Regions from separate parts of the Paenibacillus sp. FSL R10-2199 genome, predicted to be linked through region 3. Evidence: riboswitches for the same ligand, from Rfam matches in the RefSeq annotation. Region 3 holds a riboswitch; each other region holds the start of a gene.
The links. Region 3 has a riboswitch for cyclic di-GMP ahead of NYE33_RS00775 (transglutaminase-like domain-containing protein). Riboswitches for the same ligand answer to the same signal wherever they lie in the genome.
Positions count from the first base shown of each region.

Region 1: linked by a shared signal. The riboswitch ahead of NYE33_RS34935 (PA14 domain-containing protein) and the one ahead of NYE33_RS00775 (transglutaminase-like domain-containing protein) in region 3 are both predicted to bind cyclic di-GMP.
Region 2: linked by a shared signal. The riboswitch ahead of NYE33_RS36415 (choice-of-anchor A family protein) and the one ahead of NYE33_RS00775 (transglutaminase-like domain-containing protein) in region 3 are both predicted to bind cyclic di-GMP.
Region 4: linked by a shared signal. The riboswitch ahead of NYE33_RS02085 (anti-repressor SinI family protein) and the one ahead of NYE33_RS00775 (transglutaminase-like domain-containing protein) in region 3 are both predicted to bind cyclic di-GMP.

Region 1 covers NZ_JBBOBO010000002.1:1,630,410-1,635,110, reverse strand. The annotation lists gene NYE33_RS34945 (UDP-glucose dehydrogenase family protein) at 1-1,164, shown strand, start outside; gene NYE33_RS34940 (sugar phosphate nucleotidyltransferase) at 2,058-3,431, shown strand; cyclic di-GMP riboswitch class I at 3,569-3,649, shown strand; gene NYE33_RS34935 (PA14 domain-containing protein) at 3,663-4,701, shown strand, end outside.
Region 2 covers NZ_JBBOBO010000001.1:365,096-369,796, reverse strand. The annotation lists gene NYE33_RS01600 (choice-of-anchor A family protein) at 1-1,162, shown strand, start outside; cyclic di-GMP riboswitch class I at 1,667-1,756, shown strand; partial or broken gene NYE33_RS36415 (choice-of-anchor A family protein) at 1,727-2,661, shown strand; gene NYE33_RS01590 (LPXTG cell wall anchor domain-containing protein) at 2,755-3,777, shown strand; gene tnpB (IS200/IS605 family element RNA-guided endonuclease TnpB) at 4,082-4,701, shown strand, end outside.
Region 3 covers NZ_JBBOBO010000001.1:187,717-192,417, reverse strand. The annotation lists gene NYE33_RS00795 (phospholipid carrier-dependent glycosyltransferase) at 1-433, shown strand, start outside; gene NYE33_RS00790 (glycosyltransferase family 2 protein) at 516-1,493, shown strand; gene NYE33_RS00785 (GtrA family protein) at 1,483-1,887, shown strand; gene NYE33_RS00780 (class D sortase) at 1,959-2,612, shown strand; cyclic di-GMP riboswitch class I at 2,740-2,820, shown strand; cyclic di-GMP riboswitch class I at 2,894-2,974, shown strand; gene NYE33_RS00775 (transglutaminase-like domain-containing protein) at 3,007-3,798, shown strand; rRNA gene NYE33_RS00770 (16S ribosomal RNA) at 4,163-4,701, shown strand, end outside.
Region 4 covers NZ_JBBOBO010000001.1:481,172-485,872, forward strand. The annotation lists gene NYE33_RS02075 (TasA family protein) at 1-499, shown strand, start outside; gene NYE33_RS02080 (helix-turn-helix domain-containing protein) at 672-1,004, shown strand; gene NYE33_RS02085 (anti-repressor SinI family protein) at 1,154-1,303, opposite strand; cyclic di-GMP riboswitch class I at 1,332-1,416, opposite strand; gene NYE33_RS02090 (2-oxoglutarate dehydrogenase E1 component) at 1,935-4,701, shown strand, end outside.

The sequences.
Region 1 (4,701 bases), on a different contig from region 3:
CGTGAGGGCAGGCTGAGCTTCTCGGCCGATCTTAAGGATTCGGTCCGCCGCTCCGACATCGTCATCCTTGCCGTAGGGACCCCCTCACTGCCGGGCGGTGAAGCGGATCTAAGATATATCGAAGGGGCAGCCATTGAAATTGCGCAGGCAATGGAAGGCTACAAGGTCATCATGACCAAGTCAACCGTACCCGTAGGCACCAATGAGAAAATCCGCAATTTGATCGCTTCGCACACGAATCATCCCTTCGACATTGTCTCCGCCCCTGAGTTCCTCCGTGAAGGCTCCGCGATCCGCGATACGCTGCATCCCGACCGGATCGTGATCGGACTCGATAATCCTGAGCTTGAGCCGATGATGCGCCAGCTTCATCAGGGCTTCACAGACAATGTGTTCGTCACGGATATCCGCAGCGCCGAGATGATTAAATATGCGTCAAATGCATTCCTGGCTACTAAAATATCGTTCATTAACGAAATCGCCAATATTTGCGAAAAAGTGGGAGCTGATGTAACCGAGGTGGCCGAGGGCATGGGAATGGACCGGAGAATCGGATCTACCTTCCTGCAGGCCGGTATCGGTTATGGAGGCTCCTGTTTCCCGAAAGACACCAATGCGCTGATCCAGATTGCCGGTAACGTGGATTACGAGTTCAAGCTGCTGAAATCGGTGGTCGAGGTCAATAAAGGCCAGCGCTTCATGATCATCTCCAAGCTCCATGAATCGCTGGGCAGCCTGCGCGGCGCAGTCATCGGCATCTGGGGCCTCGCCTTCAAGCCGAACACTGATGATGTCCGCGAGGCGCCTGCCCGTGAAATCGTTGAAGCGCTGGTAGCCGAAGGCGCCACGGTGAAGCTCTATGATCCGATTGCCGCCGAGAATTTCCGGGCGCAATATGATCACCCGCAGCTTCGCTGGTGCGGGCTGGCGGAAGAGGCTGCCGAAGGCAGCGATGCGGTATGCCTCCTGACCGACTGGAGCCAGTTCAAGGATATCGACCTGCATCTGCTGGCGAAGAGCATGCGCCGTCAGGTGTTGATCGACGGCCGCAATGTCTATAGCAAAGAGCAGATCGAAGGAACCGGCCTGGAGTATCATTCTGTCGGACGCCCGCAGATGGGCGGCCTTAGCGGATTCTCCGCCAGCGTTGCTGGCGCGGTCTAAGCTCTTGGTCTATCAGTGATCCCGCAGCCTCCCACTGAAAGTGTGATGCACGGGGAAATTAGAGGGAAAAACCCTTCTAATTCCGCTGAAAGTAAGCTGTATGGGGAAATTAAAGGGATAATTCCCTCTGATTCCGCCGAAAGTGTGCTGTACGGGGAAATTAAGGGGAAAAATCCCTCTAATTCCGTCAAAAGTGTGCTGTACGGGGAAATTAAGGGGAAAAACCCCTCTAATTCCGCCGAAAGTGTGCTGTACGGGGAAATTAAGGGATAAATTCCTCTGAATGCACCGGATGTGGGCCAATGGAGGAAATGAGGGGCATTAGTGCTCTTGATTCCACCGCCGCGTAAGTGAACGTAAAACCTTGGAACAAGAGTGTTATGTTTCCCCTTCGCTGCTACAGCGAGCGGAAATCCCTTGGAACAAGATGCATTTAATCCCTTAAATCTCTCACCGCCGCATAGTTGAGCGGCGCCGCCTTGGAACAAGCGTGAATGGCTTTGTCCCCGCAAAAGCAGGCGGGGCAGCCGCAGGTTCAATTGCCGCAACAACAAGCGGCAGCAGCTGATTCAATTGCCGCTCAACCAAGCGGCAATAGCCGGATCTTTAGCCGGGAGCTTCGCCTGCGGGCGAAGCGAATAAGCCAGCTGTTATGTAATGGAACGGAGAGGAATTTTGGAACTGTAGGAGCGTTAGCGTCCGCCTTTGTCTCCGGATTTCTACCGCGATAAGCGGTTTAAATCAGGAAATCCGGAGACAACAGCGGCCGAAAGTCCAAACATTCCTTGCAGTGACCCTCATAACAGCCGCTTTTAGGCTTAAGCAAACGCAGCCAGCTCCCAATAACAATCCGATATTTTCGCGACATCATATAAACTTAGGAGGGTTCACTTATGAAACTAGTACTTCTATCAGGCGGTTCTGGTAAACGGCTCTGGCCTTTGTCCAATGATTCACGTTCGAAGCAATTTCTGAAAGTACTGGAAAGCCCGGCAGGTGAACCGGAATCCATGGTACAGCGGGTATGGAGACAGCTGCAGGAGACAGGGATGGCGGAATCGTCCTACCTGGCTACCGGCCGCAGCCAGGTAGAGATGATTCAGAGCCAGCTGGGCAGCGGGGTGCCGATTATCGTTGAGCCGGAGCGGCGCGATACCTTCCCTGCCATCGCACTGACAGCAGCTTATCTGTATTCGGTCGCCGGTGTTTCACCAAGCGAGACGGTAGCCATCCTGCCCGTCGATCCTTATGTGGAGTCGTCCTTCTTCGAAACCGTTCTGCAGCTGGAGAGCACGATGCTGGAGAGCGGCGCCAATCTGGCGCTGATGGGCGTAGTTCCGGAGCATGCTTCCGAGAAATACGGCTATATCATTCCTACCAGCGCCGAAGCGGGGGCGAGCGGGTATCTGCAGGTGAGCCACTTCCAGGAGAAGCCGGACCGCAAGCAGGCTGAGGAGCTGATCAGCCGGAACGCGCTCTGGAACTGCGGCGTGTTTGCTTTCCGTCTAGGTTATCTGCTGGATATTCTGCAGCGCAAAGGACTGCCGCTGAACTATGAGGAACTGCAGAAGCAGTATAAACTGCTGGCTTCCATCAGTTTTGATTACGAAGTGGTGGAAAAAGAAGAGAATATCGTGGTTCAGCCTTACGCCGGATTCTGGAAGGATCTGGGCACTTGGAACACGCTGACTGAAGAAATGACCAGCAATCATGTCGGCAAAGGCTTCGTCACTGCAGATTCCGAAGGCACCTGCCTGATCAACGAGCTGGACATTCCGATCACCGTGATCGGAGCGAAGGATCTGATTATCGCCGCCAGCCCGGACGGAATTCTGGTTACGCACAAGGCGGAGAGCCCGCGCATTAAAGAAGTGCTGAAATCTTTTGAACAAAGACCGATGTACGAAGAACGCCGCTGGGGCCACTACAAGGTAATTGATTATGTGAAATATGCGGAAGGCAATGAGGTGCTGACGAAGCGAATCTTTATCTCTGAAGGTAAAAATATCAGCTATCAGCTGCATCACAAACGCAGTGAAATCTGGACCATTGTCAGCGGTGAAGCCAGCATTGTGCTCAATGAGAAAATGCATAATGTGAAGGCGGGGGATGTCGTACGGATTCCGGAAGGCACCAAGCATGCGATCCTGGCATTGACAGATATGGAATTTATCGAAGTGCAGACCGGCTCTGAGCTGGTGGAGGAAGATAACATCCGAATCACCTTGGATTGGGAAGATATCGCCTTGCAGCAATTCATTTCATAGGTCTAATCTATCTATATAACCAATTGTTACAAATCCAAAACAGGTATTAAGAACCATTTATTAAGAAAATTTCATTTTTGCTCTAAATTAAAACTAAATAGGGACGATACTTACGGTAAGAGGGATTAATCCTTCCAATACGACAAAGGCAAACCTAATCGAAAGATAGGGACGCAAAGCTATAGGGCCTTCGCAAGAGTGGCAGCCTGGCTACCGAAAGGAAGATGGATTTTGATAACTTACCGTAAGTCTCGTTTGCTGTGCACTGTGCTGTCTCTGGCCCTTTTATTGACTGCAGTACCTCTGGGACTCGGCGGAATGCCTTCATCTGCAGAAGCTGCATCTAGTTCCAAAGCGCCCGTTAATCCGGAGGCTTCAACCGAAGCAGTCAGATTGCTGGATGATCTGTATTCTATCACTGGAAAAGGCATTATTACCGGCCAACATGACTATCTGGAAAGTCCGGACGAATTCAGCAACAAGCTGAAAGGAACCAGCGGACAATATGCTGCTCTTCACGGCTATGAACTGGGCGTAATCAGCGGGCAATCGGAAAGTACAGCAGCGGCGCAACGCAGAAATGTTGTGAACAGCGCGATCAACTGGTATAAGGGCGGCGGCATTGTAGCCATGACTTTTCATGAGAATCTGCCCGGTACCGCATACCTCTGGTCCAATGTTCAGAAACCGCTGAGCCAGGCGGAATTCAATAAATATATTACTCCGGGTACAACACAGTACACTGCATTGATTGCAGATCTGGACAAAGTGGCAGTTTCACTTAAAAGCCTGCGGGATGCTGGTGTTCCCGTACTCTGGAGACCTTACCACGAAATGAACGGTGACTGGTTCTGGTGGGGGAAGAAAAATAACTTTGCTGCTCTTTGGAATATTATGTATGACCGTTTCGTAAACGTTCATAAATTAAACAACCTGCTGTGGGTATGGAACCCCAATGCACCCAATGCCTGGTCTGATCCTTATGCGCTGACCTACCCGGGGGCTGACAAGGTGGATGTACTCGCGGCAGATATATATGAGAACGATTATATGAATAAATATCATGACAGCCTGCTCGCACTTGCGAATGGCAAACCGATTGCCATTGGCGAGAATGGACAAATGCCAAGCACAGCAAAGCTGCAACTCTCACAGAAAAATTGGGTATATATGATGAGCTGGGGAAAAATGCTGTATGAAACCAACACAGTTGCTACCATCAAAGGTTTCATGAGCGACAGCTATACTGTGACCCGGGACGATTATAAAG
Region 2 (4,701 bases), 180 kb from region 3:
TCCAACACCGACACCAACAGCAGCACCGACACCAACGCCAGAGCCGACACCAACACCAACAGCAGATCCAACACCAACACCGACAGCAGTACCAACACCAACGGTAGAGCCGACACCAACGCCAACGGCAGCACCGACACCAACACCAACAGCAGATCCAACATCAACACCGACAGTAGCACCGACACCGACGCCAACGGCAGATCCAACACCGACACCAACGGCAGCACCAACACCAACGCCAACGGCAGAGCCAACACCAACGCCAACGGCAGAGCCAACACCGACACCAACGGCAGAGCCAACACCAACACCAACAGTAGATCCAACATCAACACCGACAGTAGCACCGACACCGACGCCAACGGCAGATCCAACACCGACACCAACGGCAGCACCAACACCAACGCCAACGGCAGAGCCAACACCAACGCCAACGGCAGCACCGACACCGACACCAACGGCAGAGCCAACACCAACACCAACAGTAGAGCCAACACCAACGCCAACACCAGCACCGACACCGACACCAACGGCAGAGCCAACACCGACACCAACACCAACGGCAGAGCCAACACCGACACCAACACCAACGCCAGAGCCGACACCAACACCAACACCAACGGCAACACCAACACCAACACCAACACCAACACCAACACCAACACCAACAACAACAACAGAGCCAACACCGACACCGACACCGACACCAACACCAACACCAACAGTAGAGCCAACACCGACACCGACACCAACGGCAACACCAGCACCGACATTACCACCGGCACCAGTGCCATCGTCTGCACCGCCCGTCTTTATTAATGTAGTGCCAACGCCAACTCCAATAATCGGCTATATTGTAAATCCGGATACCATAATCAGTGATGATCCGCTGCCTTTGGGCCCTGTGGCAACAGCAACACCTCGGCCGGTAGTGGTGACACCAAGTCCAACCCTAACGCCAAGCCCAAGCGCAACACCAAGTCCAACGCCGATTGTGACAATCATTGATGAAGAGATTCCGTTAGGCAATGTACCTGCGGATGCCGCGCTTCCGAAGACTGGTGAGTCCAGTCCGGCTCCTTATTACTTAGTCGGTCTAGCCCTTGCAGGATTGGGAATATTCCTCGGCAGAAGATCCAGAACAGATAAACGTAAATAAATGCAATCCGTAAGATCCTTTCCGAAAGGCTGGCGATATCACCGCTAAATCGGGAAAAGGCTGCTTTGGGAGAAGACGTTCTCCTGAAAGCAGTCTTTTTTATGTGGGATATACATTTGTTATTATGTTTCCTCGTAAAAGAAAATGTGCTAAGGAGAAAGAGGTGCGTCTTTACGATCATGGGCCCTCGTGTTTATATTAAAATTTGCAATATTTAAATTAGTTCTTTATACATGGTTCCAAAATATTCTTGTAGGTGCCATCGAGGGCGATGAGAGGATCGGGATTTAGGTGAAAAAGCTATAGATTCTTTAAAAAAACCTTTTGTAACAGTGCTTTGGAATGAATCAGCAGATATAATCTATTACCAGATGTTTCAAAGGATTTCATTGACAATCAGCCCTGATAGCGGATAAACTAAAAATAGTTCCAAAGTAACGAATGTCATAGACATTAGTATAAAAGTTTGATTTAGTACATAATTTCACAACCTAATCTTCCACTGACGTATAAACGCAAACCGTTCGAAAGGACGGGACGCAAAGTCCAGGAGTCTAAAGCGCGATGGAGCGCAATGATCGTCCGACTGCCGTAAAGAGAGCAATCCTCTTTCCGGCGGTCTTTTTTTGTTATATAAATGTGGCCTATATCTATATTAACTGTGAGGTGAGCTGTATGTTCCAATTAAAAAAATTCAAACGTCTTACGGTGTTCGGACTTATAGCAGTTCTGATTGTGGGAAGCGGCGGAATTATTTCACTGGGGAGCACCTCAGTTAAAGCCGAGGGCAACTCTTTGCCGGGCAATACATCCAAGTATAATGTGTTCATCTTGGGAGATGTTGATGTTAAACATAGTGATATTGAAGGTAGATTAGCTGCCGGCGGAAACGTGAATTTAAATGTTAATTATTCTGTGGGACATAGTCTTACTAGTGAGGAAACGAAGGAAGCCTACTCTCTCATCGCCGGTGGTAATCTGTATTATTCCCAGGGAGAAACCGTGGGTGATGTAGTCTACGGGGGAGTTATAGCGGCAGCGGCGGCCCGCGCGGGGGGACAGGAAGCTTACAACAACAAATAAATGTTGTGGACTTTGCAGCCCAGTTCAGTTTGCTCCGAGAGAAATCTCAACAGCTTGCTTCTCAGCCTGTTAATGGGGTTACCACTGCCAACTCCGGTAATTTCTTTTTGGAAGGTACAAATTCGGGTGTTAACATATTTACTGTAGACGGCAGCAAGCTGTCTAGTGCAAATGAGTTGAGAATTAAGATTCCTGATGGCTCAACAGCTATAGTTAATATCTCCGGTACTACAGTAACTATGAAGAATATGGGGACTGGAATTAATGGTAACGGAAATAAGGATAACGCTATGAACAGTAAAGTTTTATATAACTTCAGTCAAGCGACCAGTCTTCAAATCGAAGGTATCGGAGTTCTGGGATCTGTGCTGGCTCCATATGCCTCTATTCAATTTAATAATGGTCAAATCAACGGGAATCTGATCGGAGCTTCGCTCTCAGGATCGGGGGAATCGCACCATATTCCTTATAAGGGGCAAGATCCTCCGACGCCAACAGCAACGCCGGCAGTGACACCGACGCCAACAGCAACGCCAGCAGCGACGCCGACGCCAACAGCAACGCCAGCAGCGACGCCGACGCCAACGGCAACGCCAGCAGCGACGCCAACGCCAACAGCAACACCGGCAGCGACGCCAACGCCAACGGCAACGCCGACGCCAACGGCAACGCCAGCAGCGACGCCGACGCCAACGGCAACGCCGACACCGACGGCAACGCCGACAACAGCGCCAACGGCAACACCGACACCGACGGCAACGCCGACAACAGCGCCAACGGCAACACCGGCAGCGACGCCAACAGCAACACCGACAACGGCAACACCGACAACGGCAACACCGACAGTGGCACCAACGGCAACACCGGCAGCGACGCCAACAGCAACACCGACAACGGCAACACCGACAGTGGCACCAACGGCAACACCGACAGTGGCACCAACGGCAACGCCGACAACAGCGCCAACGCCGACACCAACGGCAACGCCAACAACAGCGCCGACGGCAACACCGACAGCGGTACCAACGGCAACACCGACAGCGACACCAACAACAGCGCCAACGGCAACACCAACAACAGCGGCACCAACAACAGTGCCGACCGCTTTACCGACAACAGCACCTACAGCGGCACCAACAGCAACCAGCACGAGCGTCTTTGTCCCAAGCTTCGTATTTCCGACATCAACCGCTCCGACAGTGATTGGGACTATTGTGACTGATACTGACACGACTATTATTGATGACCCGGTTCCTCTCGGGCCGGCAGCATCACCGGTTGTGACGGTGCTGACAACAACAGCGCTACAGCCAGCTGTGGAGGTTCCTGCACCTGGACCTTCACCTGTAGCAGGACCGGCACCTGAAGAAATCATTATCGATGACGAGATTCCTCTGGGCAGTGTGACTGCAGAGCAAACCCTGCCGCAGACGGGTGAATCAAGTCCTGCGCCGTACTATATTACGGGTGTTGCTCTTGCCGGTCTGGGCCTGCTTCTTAGAAGAACTGCCAGAGTGAACAAGCGCAAATGATTATGATTAAGCCGCTGTGTTTGGATGAGGGCTGCTGCCGGAGAGATTCTCCGGGAAGCAGTCTTTTTGTATACGGGGAGCGCATTCAATTCGTAGCTCACTACTTACACACACCAGGCAGCGCAGACTGACGGCAGTGTTTTTAGTTGGACGGATACCATGCTATACTATGCTCAAATTATTTATCTAAAAAAGCTGAGAATACTCCACCCTCGATAGGGTGGGGATGAATCAGCAGTTTTCGATTTCAAGACGAACATATGTGCTATAATATGAATGAGATCACTAAAAGGAGGTGTTGCACATGCTCGTGTCTGCGCAGGAGGTTTCTTCGAAACCCCTGGTTCATCAAGCCTATAAATATCGGATCTACCCCAATACAGAGCAAAAGCAACTCATTCGTCGAATGTTTGGCTGCTGCCGTTTTGTGTTCAATTACTTCTTGGAAGCTTGGAATCAAAGGTATGTGGAAACGGGAAAAGGCTTGTCTTATCACGCTTGTGCAACACAACTCCCCGGTTTAAAAGCACAATACGACTGGCTGAAAGAAGTCGATAGCATCGCTTTGCAGTCGGCTGCTCGTCATGTGGCGGATAGCTTTGATCGTTTTTTCAAGAAGCAAAATCAAGCGCCACGCTTCAAGAGCCGAAAGCATCCGATTCAAAGTTACACGACCAAATTCACCAACGGGAATATCGCCATGGAGGGCAGTCGCTTGAAGCTCCCAAAACTCGGCTGGATACGTTTTGCAAACTCCCGGAAGCTGGAAGGCCGGATATTGTCCGCTACCGTTCGTAAAAACGCCAGCGGGAAATTTTTCGTTTCGCTCGTTTGCGAAGTTCAAAAGAACCCTCTGCCCCAAGTGGATACACCTATTGGCATCGACTTAGGCTTGAAAGAATATGCAGTATGCTCAAACGGGGA
Region 3 (4,701 bases):
CTGGTTCTTCAGCGGCGGTGAAGGCTTGCCGGAAGGTAAGGCCAGCAGTATCGTGACCATGGGGAATCCCCTCATCTGGTGGACAGGAATCTTCGCTATGCTGGCAGCCGTGTGGCTTACCGTGAAACGCAGGGACAAGAATCTGTACATGATCTGGATCGGGTTCTTCTCACAGTATGTCCCGTGGATGCTTGTGCCGCGTGAGACGTTCCTGTACCATTATTTTGCGATGGTGCCATTTATGATTCTGTCGGTTGTCTATATCCTGAAGCTGCTTGACAGCAGATTCGGCGACGCCAAATATCTGCGGTATGCCTACGTGGCTGCTGCAGCCATCCTGTTTGTAATGTTCTATCCGGTGTTGTCCGGAATGCAGGTTAACAGCAGTTATATAAATACTGTACTGCGCTGGTTCCCTTCCTGGGTATTCTAGGGGGCACTATTTAAGAAGGCATATGTTTCAGAAGACAGTTTTATTGCGGGGTATCTCGTAGAAACTTATAGGAGGAACTAAGGTGAAAGCCAGATACAGTGTAATTGTCCCCATGTTCAATGAGGAGGAAGTCATTCAGGTAACCTATGAGCGGCTCAAAAAAGTAATGGATGGTTGCGGTGATTCCTATGAACTGGTTTTCGTCAATGACGGCAGCCGGGACCGCACGGCGGAGATCATGCGCGAGATCAGCAGCCGGGATGAGCATGTCAAGCTGATCGACTTCTCCCGTAATTTCGGCCACCAGGTGGCGATTACGGCTGGTATGGATTATGCCGAAGGCCAGGCAGTCGTGGTGATTGACGCAGATCTCCAGGATCCTCCTGAGGTTATTCTGCAGATGATTGCCAAGTGGAAAGAGGGCTACGAAGTCGTGTATGCCAAGCGGTTGAAGCGTCACGGGGAGACTTTCTTCAAGAAAGTCACCGCTAAGATCTTTTACCGCCTGCTCAGCAGTATGACCAGTGTTGAAATCCCTACCGATACCGGGGACTTCCGGCTGATCGACCGTAAAGTCTGTGATGTGCTGCGCGGTCTGAAGGAGAAGAACCGGTATGTCCGGGGTCTGGTAAGCTGGGTAGGCTTCCGGCAGACCATGGTAGAATATGTGCGGGAGGAGCGCTTTGCCGGGGAAACGAAATATCCGCTCAAGAAAATGATCCGGTTTGCGCTCGACGGCATCACCTCCTTTTCCCACAAACCGCTCAAAATCGCATCCTATATCGGATTCTTTCTGTCCTTTTCCAGCTTCATCTATCTGTTCCTGGTATTGTTCCAAAAAATCTTTACCTCCTGGACCGTACCCGGATGGGCATCTATAGTCGGCGTGAACCTGCTCTTCAACGGGATTGTGCTGATGCTGCTGGGGGTAATTGGTGAGTATATCGGACGGATCTATGATGAGTCGAAGGACAGACCGCTCTATATTGTACGTGAGACCAAAGGCTATCCGGATGCGGAAATAGAAGACACGCGGAAGGAAAGCGATTATGCCAGATAAGAAATGGAGTGCGGGGTTCATCCAGTTCCTGAAATTCAATGCGGTAGGCCTGCTGAATACACTGATTGATTTTGCTGTATTCACACTGCTGCATTCCCTTGGGATGATCAACACCCCTGCGCAGATTATTTCCTACAGCGCCGGTACGGCCAACAGCTTCTTCTGGAACAAAAAGGTAACCTTCCGTGATCGGGACAGAGGCAATAAAGAGGGCTTCGACCGGATGCAGCTGATCAGGTTTATCGTGCTGAATCTGTTGGTGCTGGGTATATCGGTGCTGCTGATTCATATATTGACCGATTCTCTCGGTATTCAAGTGCTGGTCGCCAAAGTGCTGGTCACATTTGTTACGGTGATCATTAATTTCTTCGGAAGCCGGAAATGGGTATTCTGATAATTAAGAAGCATTGCTTCTTAATTATTCCGGAAGGGTAACATCTATTCTATATTACGGAGGCGATTGTCATGCGGAAATTATCCTATTTGATTATACTTGCCGGGGTGCTTATTATGCTCTATCCCAAAGGAAGCGAATGGTACAATGACCGTCAGCAGCAAAAGCTGCTGGAAGAGGCTGAACAGGCCTACAGTGAAATCGTTCCGTCTGCGTCAGCTCCGGCCAGTGCTGATCTAAGTAAGCCTTACGCGGAAGTAACCCAGCTGCTGGCGGATGAGTCGGCTGCGGAAGAGCCAGAACCCTCTGCTGCGCCTGAGATTGAAGTCGGAGGCAAGGTGATGGCAATCATCGAAATCGACAAAATAGATCTGAAGCTGCCTGTCCTGGAAGGCGCCACCAAGGCGAATATGAAGCATGCTGCTGCGCATATGAAGGAGACGGCTCCGCTTGGCTCTGCTGGGAATGCTGCAATTGCAGCGCATAGATCAAGAACTACGGGAAGGCTATTCAACAGATTGAATGAAGTTGGAGTCGGGGACACTATTTCCGTTACAACCGGCAAGCAGGCATACAATTATGTAGTTTATGATGTGACTATTGTGGAACCAACCGATGTATCCGTATTGAAAGGGAATAAGGATGACAAGATTCTAACACTCATTACTTGTGATCCGCTGGTGAATCCAACGCATAGACTTATCATTCACGCAAAGTTATCGTGATGTTTGTAGAATAATGACGGAAAAACTTAAAATACTTAAAATTTTTATTTGTTTTCGCGGAAATCTAGTGATTTAGGTCTTGATAATAGAAATAGATATGGTAAGATATAACTATACAAAGCTAATACACGATAAACGGCAAACCTATCGAAAGGTAGGGACGCAAAGCTAGAGGGCCTTCCCGTAAGGATGGCAGCCAGCTACCGAATGAAGAGGCTTTTTTTGTTTGTTCTTATTGTGAATCTAGCATTTTATGGTAGAAGCAAGGACAGATAAAGCTTATACGATAACGGCAAACCTATCGAAAGGTAGGGACGCAAAGCTAAAGGGCCTTCCCGTAAGGATGGCAGCCAGCTACCGAAAGGGGTTTTATCCAATGAAGAAGTTCTATTTAATGTTGGTTACACTATTCGTAGTGGTTACGTCGGTGCAGACAGGTACAGCTCAAGCTGCTAATGCAGATGCAAGCTGGTTGAACATAGGTCAACTTGATCAGGGTGTTATCGGAGTTTCTTATAATGTTCCTAAGGATAAGAAGATTAAGCTGATGATCACCAAAGATAATAACAGCTACACCTACAACTTATACACTTCCAAACCAACTGAAACATTCCCGCTTCAACAAGGTAACGGTTCATACAAGGTTTCCGTACTTGAGAACACTACCGGCAACAAATACAAAGTAATCTCTTCCGAGACGGTAGATCTTAGCCTGAGCAACGCCAACGCCGTATATCTGAGCTCCGTACAGAATGTTAAATGGAGTTCTTCCGATAAAGCAGTTCTGAAAGCAACACAGCTTACACAAGGTTTGACATCAGATGAAGACAAAGTGAAGGCTATCTATAATTATATCGTAGCCAATGTGAAATATGATTATTCCCTGGCTTCCAGTGTTACTACAGATTACATCCCTAACAACGACAGCACCTTGGCTACCAAGAAGGGGATCTGCTACGATTACGCTTCCTTGTTCGCTACTATGCTTCGCAGTGAAGGCATTCCTACCAAACTGGTTATGGGTAACACAAGTTATGTGACTTCTTACCACGCTTGGAATGAAGTGTTCCTTAATGGCAAATGGGTAACTATTGATACTACAGTTGATGCTGGACTTGCCAAGAACAGCAAAACAGCAGATCTGGTTAAAGTAGCAAGTAAATATACTGCAGCTAAGTTCTACTAAGAGCACAGATGCATTCATAGTTTCATTGAGGATAACCCGCTTAGTAATTAAGCGGGTTATTTTTATTTTGGAAAAGGTTGCTTTTTGGTAGAGAGATAGGGTATTATAAATAAGCGTTGTTGGAGCGGCAAACTTAATAAGAAATGGCTTAAATAAGTGATTTCAAAATAAAGCTTGCATTACTCGAATGAACGTGATATATTATAAGAGTTGCTGGTGACGCGATGAGCGGCGCTAACGACGAGCTTGATCTTTGAAAACTGAACAACGAGTGAGTATCGGAAATCACGAAAGTGACTTCCAAAAAAGAGAATGAAAATTCTCGTCAGATGTTTCAAAATGAGCAATCGCTCTTTCTAAATACAATTTGGAGAGTTTGATCCTGGCTCAGGACGAACGCTGGCGGCATGCCTAATACATGCAAGTCGAGCGGAGTTTGAATGGAAGCTTGCTTCCATTCATGCTTAGCGGCGGACGGGTGAGTAACACGTAGGCAACCTGCCCTCAAGACTGGGATAACTACCGGAAACGGTAGCTAATACCGGATAATTTCTTTCCTCTCCTGAAGAGAGAATGAAAGGCGGAGCAATCTGCCACTTGGGGATGGGCCTGCGGCGCATTAGCTAGTTGGTGGGGTAACGGCTCACCAAGGCGACGATGCGTAGCCGACCTGAGAGGGTGAACGGCCACACTGGGACTGAGACACGGCCCAGACTCCTACGGGAGGCAGCAGTAGGGAATCTTCCGCAATGGGCGAAAGCCTGACGGAGCAATGCCGCGTGAGTGATGAAGGTTTTCGGATCGTAAAGCTCTGTTGCCAGGGAAGAACGTCCGGTAGAGTAACTGCTACCGGAGTGACGGTACCTGAGAAGAAAGCCCCGGCTAACTACGTGCCAGCAGCCG
Region 4 (4,701 bases), 290 kb from region 3:
CACAGCAACCAGCACGGCAACCTTCGCGGCAGGCACGCTGAAGCTCGGCTCTTCCTTTAATACACCTGTTGCCCTGACCAATCTGAAACCGGGTGATTACACCGTACGCACGTTCACCTTGTCCAATGACGGCACCCTGGATATCAAACTCCTAACGCTGGCCACCAGCTACACTGTAACTGATGCGAAGGGCGATAATGCCGGCCAGGATCTTGGAGATCACTTCAAAATCAAACTTCTCGACAGCTCTTATACCAGCGGTCCGCTTGCCGGCCATGTGCTGTCCGAGATCTCCCTGAAGGACCTGAAGAACACTTCCAGCTATGATCTCGTAACGGCGGGTGTACTGCCGGGAGGCATCGCCGCTACCCAAACCAAAACCTTCAAGATTGCTTTCGAATTCGTTGACAATACCCAGGATCAGAATATCTTCCAGGGTGACGGCTTGGCGCTGAACTGGACATTCAATGCTACGCAAGGTTTGGGAGAAGCCAAATAAGGCTATTAAATTATATACACAAAACGGCATATCCTCCCTCATCCGGGCTGGATATGCCGTTTTGTCTCTCCCCGCCAGCTTCTGGCAGGAACAAGGGTTTTTGTCCGTTTTGCGAATTTTTGTTATACTGATAACAAAAAGTACGGAGGGCGTTGTAATCGTGTCAGATAATATGGGAAGCCGCATCCATAGGCTCCGGCTGGAGAAGGGTTATTCTTTATCCGAGCTTGCGGATAAGGCTGACGTGGCGAAATCATACTTAAGTAATGTCGAACGGAATATCCAATCCAACCCCTCCATTCAATTTATCGAAAAAATTGCCGATGCACTCCAAGTATCCATTCACGTATTACTGTATGGCGGAATTGCAGAAACTGCAGAGCCGGTTCTCGATGGAGAATGGTTCAGGCTGGTTCAGGATGCGATGGCCTCTGGTATAAGCAAACGTGAATTCAAGGAGTTTCTCGATTATCAGAAATGGCGGCTGGAGCAGAAGGATAACTGAAATACCCCACAAAGTGAGGCAGCAGCCTCGATGATTACCCAGGTACTTTGCGGGGACCCCGAAACAACATGTAAATTCCAACAGAAGAGGGCACAGCGGTGTACACCGCTGTGCCCTCTTCTGTATGTATCCGTACAATGCTGAATGCCCTACATCGCCTGGAGTGCTTTTTCAGTAAAAAAACGCCGAATCTCGTCTGCCTGGATGCCAGCCTGCTTAGCAGACATTAGCAAATGCACCCATTCTAAATCCAGATCAACTACCTGCAGTTCGTCATTCCCCTGGTTGGACTTATCCAAGAAATCTCCTCCTAGAATTTTCGCGTCCCCAGGCAGTCCGGCCATCATAGTATTTCTACTTTAGATCCGAGACTTTGTGCCCCTGTCTTTCGGCAGGTTTACCCTTTACTGGACCCTTTACATGAAAGGATCTGAAAAGAATCGATGAAACCGTTCTCCGCAATAACATTATACAAGATCTTACATGAAAAGTGTGTCGTTTTCTGGAATTTTTTTATGTTAAATCGTGAAGACCCTTAGCTAAAATTGCCAATAGCTTGTATAAATAATTCCAATTCATCTTCAATCGGTCCAAATTAGTTTAAATATACTAAATAGATATTAATCCCGTAACACAATATAGAAACAATTACCCATTTCTATGATTTACAACCACCTAAATCCCTTAATTTTTTATTAATTTTAACGATATTTTATTTTTCCGGCTTCACTCGGGAAATTTATGATTGTTCCGTATGAATCCCCTGCTGAATCATACCGTTTTGCGAACGGATTGCACGAAAGTATGAATTGATTACCCTGCCGGAAAGTAGCACAATAAGATGAGAATGAAACCGCAAACATCGCAGCTCCGCTAAGCGGTGTTCCTAATATACCGCATGTGGAGTTTATCCGTTAGGAGGACCTACTCATGGCCGTCAAAGAGCCCTATAACGAATCTGTCTGGAGCAAGTATTACGGTCCCAATCTGGGCTACATTCAGGAGAAATACGAGCAGTTTGTCAAGGACCCCACTTCCGTAGAGCATCATTACCGCGACCTCTTCACAGTATCCGGCCCGCCTCCCCTGGCTCCGGATGCCGTCAAGACGCCTCCCCCCGCCATCTCAGGAGATACAGAGTGGCTCAGGAAAGCCGTTAAAGCTTCCAAGCTAATGGCTAACATCCGAATATACGGCCATATGGCTGCCGATATCGATCCGCTGGAGCGGAGCACCAACCCGATGGCGAAATGGCTGGAGATCGAGACCTATGAGCTGACGCGCGAAGATCTGAATGCCCTGCCGGCTTCATTGATCTGGGAGAATGCCCCTGAGGGCGTGCATACCGCTATGGATGCCGTTCACAGAATGCGCCAGGCCTACACACAGACCATTGCCTATGAATTCGGGCATGTGCATGACGAGCGTGAGCTGCGCTGGCTCAACAGCCAGGCGGAATCCACAACGTCGCCTGCTCCACTGAACCATGCGGAACGCAAAGAGCTGCTGAAACGCCTGATTCAGGTAGAGCAGTTCGAGACCTTCCTGCATAAGACCTTCGTCGGCCAGAAGCGCTTCAGCCTGGAGGGCAATGATGCCCTCGTGCCTATGCTGGATGAAATTGTCCGCGCTGCCGCACATGACGGCGCAGAGCATATCCTGATGGGTATGGCCCACCGCGGAAGACTTAATGTGCTTGCCCACATTCTGGGCAAACCTTATGATATTATTTTCTCGGAATTCCATCATTCGCCGAACAAGGAGCTCTTCCCGTCCGAAGGCTCCATGGGTGTCACCTATGGCTGGAGCGGGGATGTGAAATACCATCTAGGCGCCGACCGCGCCGTCCGCGAAGGCGAAACTGTGCGTACCCGCATCACGCTTGCGAACAACCCGAGCCATCTCGAGTTCGTGAATCCGGTCGTTGAAGGCTTCACGCGTGCAGCCCAGGAGGAACGGGGCACCCCAGGCCTGCCTAAGCTGAATACGGACAAAGCCATGGCCGTGCTTATGCATGGCGATGCCGCCTTCCCTGGTGAAGGCATTGTTGCGGAAACACTTAATATCGGCAAATTGCAAGGTTATCAGAATGGCGGCACTGTGCATATTATCGTCAATAACCGGATCGGCTTCACCACCGAAAGTGAAGATTCCCGCTCCACGCATTACGCCAGTGATCTGGCGAAGGGCTATGAGATCCCGGTAGTGCATGTCAATGCCGACGACCCCGAAGCCTGTATTGCTGCCGTCCGTATGGCCAGCGCTTACCGCCATTTGTTCAAGAAGGATTTCCTGATTGATCTGATCGGGTACCGCCGGCACGGCCATAATGAGATGGATGATCCGGAAACCACCCAGCCGGTGGTTTATGGCAAGGTCCGCAACCACCCTACCGTCTACCGCATTTATGCGGAACGCCTGCAGCGCGAGAAGGTCGTTACAGCCGATGAGGTGAAGAACATGATTGCCGAGGCCGAGAGTGTGCTGCAGCAGGCCTTCGAGCAGATGAAGGAAGGGAAACAGAAGAACGCCGAATCCAAGACTTCGGTCGTCCTGGATACGGGAACACCGGTGCACCGCCCTACAGCGGTTCCGCTGGCCAGCCTCCAGGAGATTAACCGTGAGCTGCTGAGCGTACCGGCCGGCTTCACAGTCTATCCGAAGCTGGAGCGGATTCTGCAGCGGCGCAAGGATGCGCTGAATGACGGTGAACGGGTAGACTGGGCGCTGGCCGAAACCCTGGCCTTCGCTACCATTCTGAAGGACGGCACGCCGATCCGCCTCAGCGGACAGGATTCACAGCGCGGCACCTTCGCTCACCGCCACCTTGTCCTGCATGACAGTGAGAGCGGGGAGCTCTTCTCCCCTCTTCACCAGCTTAAGGATTCCCGCGCCTCCTTCGGCGTCTACAACAGCCCGCTGTCAGAAGCCTCTGTACTCGGCTATGAATACGGCTATAATGTATTCGCACCGGAGACCTTCGTGCTCTGGGAAGCGCAATACGGCGATTTCGCCAATGCCGCCCAGGTCATTATCGACCAGTTCATCTCTGCCGGACGCGCCAAGTGGACACAGCGCAGCAATCTTGCGATTCTGCTGCCGCATGGATATGAAGGCCAGGGACCGGAACACTCCAGCGGCAGGCTGGAACGTTATCTGCAGCTCTCCGCCGAGGAGAACTGGACCGTAGCGAATCTGACCTGCGCGGCCCAGTATTTCCATCTGCTGCGCCGTCAGGCTGCACTCTGCGGACAGCCCGACGCCCGGCCGCTGGTAATCATGGCACCGAAGAGCCTGATCCGCAATCCGCGCAGTACCTCGGCCGGTGCTGATCTCGCCTCCGGCAGCTTCCAGCCGGTGCTTCCGGAACCGCTGCTCGGCAGCAAGCCCGAAGAGGTCAAGCGCCTGGTGGTATGCAGCGGCAAGGTCGCCATCGACCTGCAGACTGAGCTGGAAGCCGCCCGCGGACAGGACTTCTCCTGGCTGCATATTCTCCGCCTGGAGCAGCTGTATCCGTTCCCGGAACGTGAGCTTGGCGCACATCTCAGTTCGTTCCGTTCCCTGCAGGAAATCATCTGGGTGCAGGAGGAACCGAAGAATATGGGCGGCTGGAGCTACGCCGAACCCCGGCTGCGCGCCATTGCCCCGCAGAATGTTACCGTCCAGTATATCGGACGTCCGGATCGCTCCAGCCCGG